DNA from 4 places in the Ruminococcus sp. SR1/5 genome. Region 1 is predicted to be linked to each of the others. Evidence: riboswitches for the same ligand, from Rfam matches in the RefSeq annotation. Region 1 holds a riboswitch; each other region holds the start of a gene.
The links. A riboswitch is a leader RNA that binds a small molecule or an ion and turns the genes downstream of it on or off. The one in region 1 is predicted to bind cobalamin.
Positions count from the first base shown of each region.

Region 2: it holds a riboswitch for cobalamin, as region 1 does, so the genes downstream of both, nikB (nickel ABC transporter permease) here and CK1_RS09145 (sirohydrochlorin cobaltochelatase) in region 1, are expected to answer to the same signal.
Region 3: it holds a riboswitch for cobalamin, as region 1 does, so the genes downstream of both, CK1_RS13000 (ABC transporter permease) here and CK1_RS09145 (sirohydrochlorin cobaltochelatase) in region 1, are expected to answer to the same signal.
Region 4: it holds a riboswitch for cobalamin, as region 1 does, so the genes downstream of both, CK1_RS04295 (leucine-rich repeat domain-containing protein) here and CK1_RS09145 (sirohydrochlorin cobaltochelatase) in region 1, are expected to answer to the same signal.

Region 1 covers NC_021014.1:1,791,953-1,795,125, forward strand. The annotation lists gene CK1_RS09140 (hypothetical protein) at 1-230, opposite strand, end outside; gene CK1_RS09145 (sirohydrochlorin cobaltochelatase) at 352-1,644, opposite strand; cobalamin riboswitch at 1,807-1,981, opposite strand; gene CK1_RS09150 (NAD(P)/FAD-dependent oxidoreductase) at 2,301-3,173, opposite strand, start outside.
Region 2 covers NC_021014.1:680,880-684,052, forward strand. The annotation lists gene CK1_RS03435 (M14 family metallopeptidase) at 1-850, shown strand, start outside; cobalamin riboswitch at 1,135-1,323, shown strand; gene nikB (nickel ABC transporter permease) at 1,507-2,445, shown strand; gene nikC (nickel transporter permease) at 2,446-3,173, shown strand, end outside.
Region 3 covers NC_021014.1:2,612,514-2,615,686, forward strand. The annotation lists gene CK1_RS12995 (ABC transporter permease) at 1-285, opposite strand, end outside; gene CK1_RS13000 (ABC transporter permease) at 301-1,230, opposite strand; cobalamin riboswitch at 1,367-1,540, opposite strand; gene CK1_RS13005 (MATE family efflux transporter) at 1,688-3,046, opposite strand.
Region 4 covers NC_021014.1:827,863-831,035, reverse strand. The annotation lists gene CK1_RS04300 (energy-coupling factor transporter transmembrane component T) at 1-322, opposite strand, end outside; gene CK1_RS04295 (leucine-rich repeat domain-containing protein) at 622-1,476, opposite strand; cobalamin riboswitch at 1,532-1,687, opposite strand; gene CK1_RS04290 (DUF4430 domain-containing protein) at 1,782-2,315, opposite strand; gene CK1_RS04285 (Ig-like domain-containing protein) at 2,390-3,173, opposite strand, start outside.

The DNA of each region.
Region 1 (3,173 bases):
GCCTCATTTACATGAAACATGCTGCTGTCTGTACCAAACTCTGCTGTATAAACGCCATCTTCCAGGGTATCTGCTTTGGCTGCATCTGTATCCTTTTCTTCGGAAGCTTCTGCTTCCTCACCGGACTCTGTTTTTGTTTCATCTGTTTTTGCCATCGCAGGCACAGAGCCCAGCACCAGGACTGATGCACTTGCCATTGCAAGAATTAAGTTTACATAGCGTTTTTTCATGATAATCTTCTCCCTTCCATAGATACAGCAATCTGCCCGGAAAACAGTCTTCCTGATCTTTCCGGGCAGTTACATTGATTTCTTATAGGTATCTGAACTCACTCAGATATTTTTATATTTATTATTCTGCGGACTCCTCAGCAGAATCAGCCTCTGTATCTGCTGCTGCATCAGAATCTGCGGACTCCTCAGTGCTTCCCAGAGAATCGATGGCTGCCTTTGTATGCTCTACATAAAGCTTCTCAACTGCTTCGATTCTTCCAAGACCCTCGATCTGGCAGTCAACCTTATCGAAGTTTCCGGATGCTACAAACTGGCTCTTCCAGGAATCCTCCTCATCACCGGCCATATCGTTATTTGCATGGTCTCCGGCAACAACCATCAGCGGACGAAGAACAACGTTCTTGTATCCTGCTTCTTTTACCTTCTCGATAACCTTGTCGCAGGCTGTATCTTCCGGCTTACCCTCTACAGTACCGATGAATGCGTTCTTCAATCCAAGGTTTTCCATCTGTGTCTGCATCTGATCGTATGTAACGTTAGCTGTATGAGATGTTCCATGTCCCATGAATACGAATGCTGTGCCAGCCTCAGCTGCTGCATCCATGCTGTCAAATCCGGCCTCTTTGCAAGCCGTATCTGTGATCGCCTGAGCAACGGCTTTCTTGTCATCATTGATCACAGTTGCATCGTCTCCAACCTCACCGAGCATTGGCTCTGCGATAGCTACAGACTCGAATTTATCTTTATAGCCATTGATCGCTTCTGTCATCTCATCGTACTCAGCACCATGCATCAGATGGGTAGGCTGTACAACCAGATTCTTAACACCATTCTCTACTGCACGGTCAAGAGCCTGCTGCATGTTATCGATCACTTCATCATCTCTTGCCTCTACATGGTTGATGATGATCTGTGCTGTAAATGCTCTTCTTACAGACCAGTCCGGATAAGCTTCTGCAAGAGCATCCTCGATTCCCTTGACATCCTCTGCACGGCTGTCATTGAAGGAAGTACCAAAGCTTACAACAAGAAGTTCATTCTCACCGATCTCATCCTGGTTACGCGGATCGTCCTTGGAAGCATCTCCTGTGTCACGTCCGAAATAATCCGGATCTGCATTCTCACCCTCTACCAGTTCTTTCTGAGCATCTGTCAGAGCATCCCATGCTTCTTTGGCTGCCTTGCAGTCCTCATCTGTTGTGTCGTTTCTTTCCTGTACATAGATCTTGTCGATCAGAGCTGCTACATTATCTGCTGCTTCCTGATCTGCATCAGAAGCCTCTGTGGTATCAGCTGCCTCAGCGTTCTCTTCTGTAGCAGAATCCTCTGCTGCCATTGCTGTTGTAGCCGCACCCATAGAGCATGTCATGGAAACTGCGAGCATCAGAGCTAACATTGTTTTTCTTTTCATTTCTCATTGTCCTCTTTTCATGTATTTCCAGAATACTGATATGTACAAAAAAGCAGCAGCTCTCTGCGGCCGCCTGCTCACACATGATTCTCTGCGCAATACAAATACATAAAAAGAAGTTCTGTATTGTTATGGAGAATACCGATTCGTAAACCGCGAATCCCTGAATCTCACAATAAGGCAGTTCTCCTGACTTGGTTCCACGCTGCTTTCCCTTCCCGGTCTCCCAGTGGTTATAAAAGCAACTCCCCTTTCACAGTGACGGTATCGTTCCGGATTCTCACCGGATTCTCTTTTGCACATCCGACTGGATGCAACCTTATCATTATAACATTTGCACATATTTTCTTTTACCTGGTTATCTAACTTTTACCACAAACTCATAAATTTGTCAAGATTGATGTCAGACGATTCACGGTTTTCTGTGATCTTCGCTCACCAAAAACACCTCGCGAAATATTACCAGTGAACAGTAACCGGTTTTCTCCCTGTATCTGTCAGTTATTATCAGAATACTTTCTCCAATATTCATGCACATCCTGCATAAAAAACAGCCCCTTTCTGTCATCACCCTGATATCAGAAAAGGACTGTCTTACACTGGATATTCGCAATCCGCTTCGCTACTTGCTCATAACAGATAAACTGCTTTGCAGTTTATCTGTTAAAATACTCCTGCTCCAGGTATCTGGCTACGTAGACTCCGCTGGCAGATGCATGGGACAGAGAATGGGTCACGCCGCTGCAGTCTCCGATAACAAAGAGACCCTTGTGGCAGGTTTCCAGATTTTCGTCGATCTCAACCTCCATGTTGTAGAATTTAACCTCCACGCCATAAAGCAAAGTATCGTCATCCGCGGTTCCCGGTGCGATCTTATCCAGAGCATAGATCATCTCGATGATGCCATCCAGGATACGTTTCGGCATAACAAGACTTAAATCTCCCGGTGTCGCAGAAAGTGTAGGTGTTACGAAACTTTCCTCAATACGGGCTTTTGTGCTTCGTCTTCCGCGGATCAGATCTCCAAACCGCTGTACCATAACACCACCGCCAAGCATATTGGAAAGTCTTGCAATGCTCTCACCGTATCCGTTGCTGTCATGGAACGGCTCTGAGAAATGCTTGGATACCAGAAGGGCAAAGTTTGTATTGTTGGTATGCTTTGCCGGATCTTCGTAGCTGTGACCGTTTACTGTGATGATACCGTTGGTATTTTCATTCACGACAACACCTCGCGGGTTCATGCAGAAGGTACGGACCATATCCTCAAACTTCTCAGTTCTGTAAACAATCTTGCTCTCATAAAGCTCATCTGTCAGACGGCTGAAAACCTCTGCCGGAAGCTCCACACGGACTCCGATGTCCACACGGTTGGAAAGAGTCGGGATCTTAAGCTCTGTACATACCGTCTCCATCCATTTACTTCCGCTTCGTCCTGCGGAGATGATACAGTAAGTTCCCTCGTAACGCTCATCTCCTACAAAAACTGCATAACCGTCTTCAGTTTTTTCTACTTTGTCAACAGATGC
Region 2 (3,173 bases), 1.1 Mb from region 1:
AGACGGACCGACGATACTGATCACAGCAGGAATACACAGTGCGGAGTATGTAGGAATCCAGGCGGCAATGGAACTTGCAAAAGAATTTCAACCGGAAGAACTGAAGGGAAATGTGATCATCGTTCCACTGGTCAATGTCAGTGGCTTTGAGCATCGCACCATGAGTCTGGTCTATGAGGATGGCAAGAACCTGAACCGCGTTTTCCCCGGAGATCCTGAGGGAACAGCTGCAGATCGTATTGCCTATGCTATAGTGACAAAGCTTTTTTCCATAGCAGATTATTATATCGACCTGCATAGCGGAGATGGGTTCGAACAGCTTCATCCCTATGTTTATTATGTAGGGGTTGTAGATGAAAAGACAGCAGAGAAATCATTACATATGGCACGGCATATCGGCGTAAAATATGTGGTCCGTTCCACAACCGCCACAGGTGGCGCCTACAATTATGCTTCTTCTCTTGGAATTCCAAGTATTCTCATCGAAAGAGGCGGACACAGCTACTGGACCTGGGAGGAAGTAGAACAGGATAAAAGAGACGTCCGTCACCTTGTTTTTCATCTCCAGGGAAAGAAATGTCATGGTCTGAAGCATTACCGTCAGATGCTTCTTGAAAATGTAGTCTATGAATATGCGCCGTATACAGGATGCTGGTATCCGTCCAAGAAGCCTGGAGAATACTTTTTTAAGGGGGAAGAACTGGGTGAACTGAGAGATTACTATGGGAATTTACTTTACACATCTATTGCAACTGAAAACGGAGTCGTACTTTATCAAACAGCCAGTCTGAACATTATTGAAGACGGACCAATGATCGCATATGCAGCGATCACGGAGACTCTGACCTGATAGTAAACAACCCTTTCAGAACGCTTCTGTCTGAAATCATATTGAAACAGTAAGAAAACCGGGTTTTACCATTTGCTATTCTATTTATAAAAATAGCGAGGTAAACTCCGTGTTTTTTTAGCAGATCAGATAAATCCAATTGTCAAATCCCCCATGGGGGATATATACAATTCAAGCATCTTTAACAAAATTTATGAGTTTTCTAAAAATATAACATTTTTCCATAGACATAAACTATAGTTTTATCATATAATGTTTTAGTAATTTGACAGCATTTGCTGATTTTCACATCAGCCGTTGTAAGTTCTGAGAGGATTAATAGGGAAACCGGTGTAAATCCGGTACGATCCCGTCACTGTAAGGGGGAATCCTCAGACAAAGTACCACTGGTCGAGTACGTGAGAAATAGACCGGGAAGGTGTCTGAGGGTAAGGATCCTAAGTCAGGAGACCTGCTTGCAATTGTTTTAAAATGATTCTTACGGAAGATAGGAAGCATATTTATTTTGTGTGCCCGTATTTCGTCACGGGCTTTTTTCGTGCAAATTTTCTAAAATTCCATGCATATTCTGCATATTAAGAATCCAATAGTTTTTTTATCTAACTAAATTAAAACGGCAATGTTAAAATCGCATCAAATGAGGAAAGGAGTAAAACGTGACAAAGAAACAAGTAGGAAAAAGATTTCTCCAGATCATCATTGTTTTATTTGGAATCAGCTTTTTCACATTTGGACTGACCTACCTGTCACCTGGTGATCCTGCGGAGATCATGCTGACAGAGTGTGGTAATCTTCCTACACCAGAGCTTCTGGAACAGACAAGACATGAGCTTGGCCTTGATCAGCCCTTTCTCGTGCAGTATGGTTCCTGGTTGAAGGGTGTTGTTACAGGAGATATGGGACAGTCCTATTCTTTCAAAATGCCGGTAACAGATAAACTGGTATCCTGTTTCTGGCCGACGCTGAGGATGTCGTTGCTGGCACTTCTGATGATGGTCATTATTTCCATACCGCTTGGAATCCTGGCCGCTGTATATCAGAACAAATTCCCGGATTATTTTGTGAGAGGAATTACCTTTGTGGGAGTATCTGTTCCAAGCTTCTGGCTGGGCCTGATCCTTCTCAGCATCTTTGGTGTTCAGCTTCGCTGGATCAATGTTGCAGGAGGCAGTACGGATTTTAAATCCATGATCCTCCCGGCGCTGACTCTTGCACTTGCCATGTCTGCAAAATATACCAGACAGGTAAGAAGTGCAGTACTGGAGGAACTTCACCAGGATTATGTCACAGGTGCAAGAATGCGTGGAATCAAGGAAAGCGTCATTCTCTGGAAACACGTCCTTCCTAACGTAATGCTTCCTCTGGTAACATTGCTGGGACTTTCCCTTGGAAGTCTTCTGGGAGGTACTGCAGTTGTAGAGATCATTTACAACTGGCCTGGAATGGGAAATATGGCAGTAAAAGCAATTTCCTGTCGTGACTATCCTCTTGTACAGGGCTATGTACTCTGGATCGCAATCCTGTACATGTGCATCAACCTGCTTGTGGATCTGTCCTATACTTATCTCGATCCAAGACTTAAGGAGGATAGATAATTGAAAAAGGTATTACGAACATTCAAAGAAAATAAACAGTTCACTCTTTTCTTCATTCTGGGTCTCGTGGTGATCGGAATTGCGATCTTTGCGCCGCAGCTCTCACCATATGATCCACTGGATGCAGTTATGACCGAATCACTGCAGGAGCCAAGCTCCGCTCATCCGTTCGGAACGGATAAGCTTGGACGAGATCTTCTTTCCCGTGTTATCTTCGGAACAAGAACCTCTCTGATCATGACCTTATGTCTGGTTGCAGTGATCTTTGGCATCGGTACATTTTTAGGAGTTATTGCCGGATATTTCGGCGGCGTTGTGGATGCAGTGATCATGCGTATCGCAGATATGATGATCTCCTTCCCTGGGCTTGTACTGGCCATTGCCATTGCCGGTATGCTTGGACCAAACCTGGTCAATGCCGTTATCTCCATTGCGGCTGTAAGCTGGACAAAATATGCCCGTCTTGCACGAAGTATGGTTTTGAAAGTCAAGAAGAGTCTTTACATAGAGGCAGCTATAGTAAACGGAACAAAGACCTGGAAAATTCTTCTTGTACACATTCTTCCCAACATGGTAACCCAGATGGTGGTAACTGCGGCAGCAGATATCGGAACCATGATGCTGGAGCTGGCTTCCCTTTCATTCCTGGGATTTGGTGCAACTGCGCCGACACCGGAGTGGGGACTGATGCTGAATGAAGGAAGAACCTACATGGCAAAGGCGCCATG
Region 3 (3,173 bases), 820 kb from region 1:
GCTATAGCTCAGTGAATACCGGCTGCCCCAGAGAAGTCTTGATAAAATACATCGTCCCAGCTGATCAGTACCTAAAGGATATGCCGCCGACGGATTCTTTAATTTTATCGAAACATCCACAAGCAGTGGATCATGCGGCGCCAGTACAGGTGCAAAAATAGCTGCCAATGCAAAAATTATGACCACCATCAATCCTATTTTTGTTTTCGGTGACCGGAATACCTGTTTCCAGTACAGATTCTGGATCATGCTTTTTTCTGTTTTCTGCTTTCTTCTGCTTCCCATTCTATGATCTCTCCTTTACTTTAACTGGATTCGCCGGTCAATCGCAGAATAGGCGATATCCACAAGAAAATTTAATACTACAATGCCAACAGCCAGAATAAAGATAAAACATTGCAGCACCGGAGTGTCTTTTGAGATCACGGATTTCAATGCCAGATTTCCGATTCCCTGAATTGAAAAAATACTTTCTATCACAGCTGAGCCACAGAAAAAACCGATCACAATTGATACCAGACGTGTCAGCACAGGAATCAGGATATTTTTCAGACCATGACGCAAAATTACATTTACAGATGACAATCCCTTAGCTCTGCTGGCACGTATGTAATCCTGCTTCAGCACCTGTATCATATTGGTACGGATCAATCTCGTCATAATTCCAAAGAAACTGATATCCATGGCAAATGCCGCAAGAATCGGGATGCCTCCGGCATCTCCTCCGATCACGGAAATCACTTTTAGCTTTACTCCAAATATATAGAGCAGCATCAGACCGATCCAGAAAGACGGCATAGATACACTGAGGGACGACAAAATGCGAATGACTTTATCCAGAACTCTGTTTTCATAAATTGCCGACAAAATTCCAAGAGGGACTGACACGATCATCAACAATAAAAACGAAGTAACTGCCAGTTTAAATGTCTGTGGAAAATATCTTTTTAATTCCTCAAAAGCCGGTTTTCTGGTAGAATATGATTTTCCAAAATCGCCATGAAGTGCCTGATCCAGCCATTTCCCGTATTGTACCAGCACCGGCTGATCCAGTCCTTCCTCATGCCGTACTTCTTCTACCTGCTCCGGTGACGGATGCTCATATTTTTTCTCCGCCAGCACTCTGGCCGCATCACCTGCCGATATAAAACTCAGCATAAAAATAATAAATGTAACCGCCAGCACTACCGGAATCATAAATATAAAACGCTTTGCAATTACTTTTCCCATTTTCATTTCTCCTCATTTTTCATCTGTTTATTCGGTTAAAATAAAAAAAGCTGATATGATCCAGCATCATATCAGCACAAAAAACAAACCTCTACCTCAGGCAGAGCTTATTCCTTCTGTATCCCATCCGAATCAGAATTCTTCTGTCAAAAAGGCAAGTCTCCTGACTCCAGTTCTTCCTACTTACCATCTTCCCGGATCTCTCCAGTGATATTTTGGTTTTCGTCCCTGTCACAGTAGCGGTGGCTGTTCTGGCATTTCACCAGATTCCTTATTAAGTACTTTGTACACCCTTCTGACTATTCAATTTTCATAGTTGCAATGAATAAATATTATAATATCATACTTTTCTTTTTATATAAATAGTTTTTTGTCAAATATAAAATATCTGAACATTTCATAGTGAAACCCGGATATTTTCTGCCTGTATTATTATAAATCTCTTAAGTAAATAACATTATGTATGAACGGTGACTTCTTTATATTTCCGTATAATGATCATATAACTTACGAATAATAAAACAGCTGCGCTGCTCCATGCACAGATCTCTGCATAGTATATTCCATCTTCACCGATCAGTTTTGGCAGCAGCAGCGCAACACTGACACGCATTATAAATTCTGCAATGCCGCTGGCAAGCGGAATCAAAGTATTACCCAGGCCCTGGATAGCAGAACGATACACATACAGCAGATACAGCACCCACAAAAAGACAGCCATGATAAACAAATACTTATATGCTATATCCAATACCTGTCGGGTCTGATCCGGTTCACCGGATACAAACAGGGACAGTACATTACGTCCAAACAGTACCATCATGCCGGAAATGAAAGCCGAAGTGAGCACTGCCATATAAGTGCCGCTGCGCACGCCTTTTCGAATCCTCTGGTATTTTTTTGCACCAAGATTCTGGCCCACATAGGTTGTAATAGCATATCCATATGAAACGGCAGCCATCTCCAAAACCCCATACAGCTTGTTCGATGCCGTAAATCCCGCCACAAACAGAAAACCAAATCCATTGATCACATACTGTACCACAAGTCCTCCCACGGAGATGATCACATTCTGTATCGCAAGAGGAACCGCCAGTTCCAAAAGCCGCAGGCTCATAGAGGGCTGCCTGTAAAAGTCCTTCTTTTCCAGGCGGATATCCGGGATTTTACGTAATACGATCAAACAGTACAAGGCTGAAAATCCCTGTGCGATAACGGTCGCCACTGCTGCTCCGGCTATACCCCAGCCAAAAACCGCCACAAACAACAGATCCAGTCCCACATTGATCACTGCCGCCACTGTCATTGCGATCAACGGAGATCTGCTGTTTCCAAGTGCCCGAAGGATCGCTGCAAATATATTATAAGCAGCTATGATCGGGATTCCCGCAAAAATCAGCCGCAAATATAGCATTGTCAGATCAATGACATTATCCGGTGTCTGTAAAAATAAAAGAACATGATAAACTGTACCTTCACTTACTGCGAGTACGACCACAGACAGTAATGCTGTCATGATATAGCTTTTCGCTACTGCACATTTCAGATTTTCCTTTTCCCTTGCTCCATAATACTGAGATACAAGAATAGAAAAACCCTGTGTGATACCTGTCATGATCCCCAACACCAGCCATACCAGCCAATCTCCGGCACCTACTGCCGCCAGTGCCTTAACTCCTACCACTTGTCCGACGATCATGGTGTCTGCCATTGTATAAAACTGCTGAAAAATATTTCCAAGCATCATTGGTATGGCAAAAGTTATGATCAGTTTTCCGGGAGATCCGGCAGTCATATCTTTTTCATTAGTTCCCATAAGAGTCTCCTTTTCTTTTCATCCTTGACCGCTATTTTACAAGGGACTCTTACGAAACACAAGCCTATTTTTTCACAAAGTTTTTCTCATATTTTTGGTAGCTATTACATCTTTATGATCATTATTT
Region 4 (3,173 bases), 960 kb from region 1:
GTATCGACAGCATATTAAATCCCGCACGGATGCGGTTAAAAAGACTGCCCTCTGAAACATCCCTTCCCATGGATTTCTGACCGTTCCGGATCACTTTCAGCTGCCCCGTAAATCTGGGGACAAAGCGAAGTGCCATGGAAAGGATCAGAGAAAGGGCCGGTATCAGCCTTCCAAACAGGTAAATAAATTTATCACTTGTCATAACTTTATTATAACAGGAAAACCACTGGATCACTACGAACATGACCGCTCCAAGGACTACTCCATAGACTAAGGCCTCCAAAGTGATCCAGTTTCCACTGCTTTCTACATAATATAGCATCGTGACCCCATAATGATTGAAAAGTGGATTCAGAAGAGCCACGATCAAAAGACTGGGAAGGGTAAAGAGAAAGCTTTGCCTAAGTGTCCTTTTTCCTCCAAGCAGAAAGACGGAATAAGACAAAGCACCCGCATAAGAAATGCAGATAAAGACGGGATGCTGATTAAACATAGTAAATAACAGTACTACAGCAAAATAAAAAAAATTCAAAAATGGATGGCATGTGGAAAAAGCATCAATGATGGATTGATCCGCAGGCTGTCTGTTTCTTTTCTCGGTCTTATTTGTTGATAACACGTTTAAATGTACTCCCTCTTTAATCCCTGCTCTTCACAGTACAAATCCACTTTGCTTCCCTTTTTGCAACGTATCGTGCAGTTTTTGTTCACGATCTTTGAGCCAATATGCTCAGGATCATGATGTATCTCCAGATATTCCAGCCGGTTGCATCCATGAAAGACTTCCTCTCCAAGATACATGATATTTTCCGGAATATATACCTCTTTCAATTTCTTACATCCGAAAAAGGCCCTCTGATCTAATTTTTTAATTTCTTTTGGTAAGACTATGGTTTCAAAGCCACAGAAGTAAAAGGCTTCCATACCAATTTCTTCCAGTGTATCCGGCAGCGTGATCTCCTTTAATTCCTTACAGCGGTAAAAAGCTCTTCTTCCTATACTCTTTAAATGCTCCGGGAATACCACTTTACTTAACTGCGTGCAGGAATGAAAACAGCACTCCGGAATCCTGCGGCATTCTGAACTGGTTTCAAATGCTACCTTTTTAAGGGCTGTGCATCCTTTATAACTATAATCTCCTAAAATTTCCAAAGATGCCGGAAATGTTACTTCTCTGAGAGAATGATTTTCCGAAAAAGCACTCTCTTTGATTTCTTTAACGGTCTGTGGGAATACAACGGGCTTACGGAGCTGGCAGCTTGCAAAAGCTTCCTTTCCTATGATTCTGCAGCCGGATGGCAGGATTATCTCTTTTATTTTCCCGTTGCCCTTATAACAGCAATCATCAATATAAATATATTTTTCAGGAATTGCTGCTACCTGTTTGTTTCTTTGCATACTGGCAAGCTGTGCCGTAAATGTACGATGATCAAATCGCAGTATACTCCATGTTGCTTTATCATTTTGTGAGCGCATATGATCTCCTTTCCAACGTTCGGATCATACAAACTGTATATCTTTTACATGTTTGTATTCTTTGCCTGACGTGTTGGATATACTGGCTCAAAATGTTTTCATAAGGCGTTTTTCATTCGATACATTTCACACAGGGAAAAGCAGCTCCGGAATCGCACCGGATTTCCTTAAATCGGCTGCCATCAGCCGAACCACGCTCGATTTTTTTGTTATTCTAATTATAACGATACGCCTTATTTCTGTCAATGTTCGCCAATGTTTCTGGTCTTTATCTCATACCAGTTTAACTATTTTTCACAATTTCTTTACTTCTTATCTTTGTATGGGTTTCCAACATCACTTCCAAGATTGCAGGTATACTTCCATTCAATCTTATCCCCATCTTTGGGCTTATAACTGGAAGCCCCATAATTCGGGAACTCTCCATTTACACTGTACATCCAGCCAGAATTTTTTCCGCAGTCAAATTCATAAAGCTGATTGATGCCTTCCACATAATAGCTTTTATATAACGGGGTATATTTGGAAGAGAGCTGGATGTTTTTTTCCCCACAGATCTTTTTTAAGATGTCAAATACGGTATCGCCCGTAGTAAATTTAACTTCCATTTCCGGAAGTATCCAGCCGTCTTCCGGGACAAATTCTTTTTTGGTTTCTTTTAGATCACCGATATTGTCAAGGATCGTCTGGCAGTCTATCGAAATGGTACAGGCAGCAGGTTTTCCGGAATCCCCTTTTCCGATTCCACAGCCCGTAAGGAGACAGCTCCACAAAAGCATAAAACAGCTGATTCCTATTACCCCGATCCGTTTCCAATATATTTTTTTCAGTTGCTTCATAATTATCCTCTATCGGATGAAAAGGTACCAAAAACACTATTTGATTTTTGATACCTTTTACACCCTTACTCTGTTTACTTAACTGTAATTTTTATCTTTTTAGTCACCTTTCCAGATTTAACTGTGATGGTAACGGTTCCTTTTCTCCGGCCTTTAACCACGCCCTTCGAGCTGACTGTTGCAATCTTCTTGTTGGAAGAACGGTAGGTCACTTTCTCCTGGGAAGTGATCGGGCTGACCACTGGTTTTAAAGTAACACTCTTTCCTTTCTTGATGGTCAGTTTTTTCTTGAGGCCGCTGATCTTCGTAGTCTTTACCTTTGCAGTCTGGACTTTTACTTTCAGAGTCGCTTTCTTTCCACTCTTTAAGGTAACGGTGATCTTTGCCGTTCCTGTTTTGGTTCCGGCTTTGATCTTTCCTTTCTTATCAACGGTCACGATCTTTTTGTTGCTGGAAACCCAGGACTTTATGGAATCTCCATATGCCATGGAAACCTTCACCTTTGTGGTGGCCTGTTTCCGCTTCAGGGTAATGGAGGATACGTTCAGTTTTATAGTTGCCTTTAATTTGCTTCCATAATTCCGTGTCTGTTTTTTACCGCAGAGGGAACAGGTTCCTTCCTGCTTCGCCGGACGGAATACCGTAGCTTTTGCCGTAGTTTTCCAGGTGTATTTATGCGTATGTGCAATTACAGGAATAGTTTCCGTCTTTTCGTATCCGCAGACCTGGCAGGTATATCTCATCAGTCCGGTTGTCTTATAAGTAGCAGCCTTGATCTGCTTTCCTTTTCCATAGGAATGCTTCTGGTAACCACCCTTTTTCGTGTTATCCGTGATGTCACATTTTCCATACATGGCA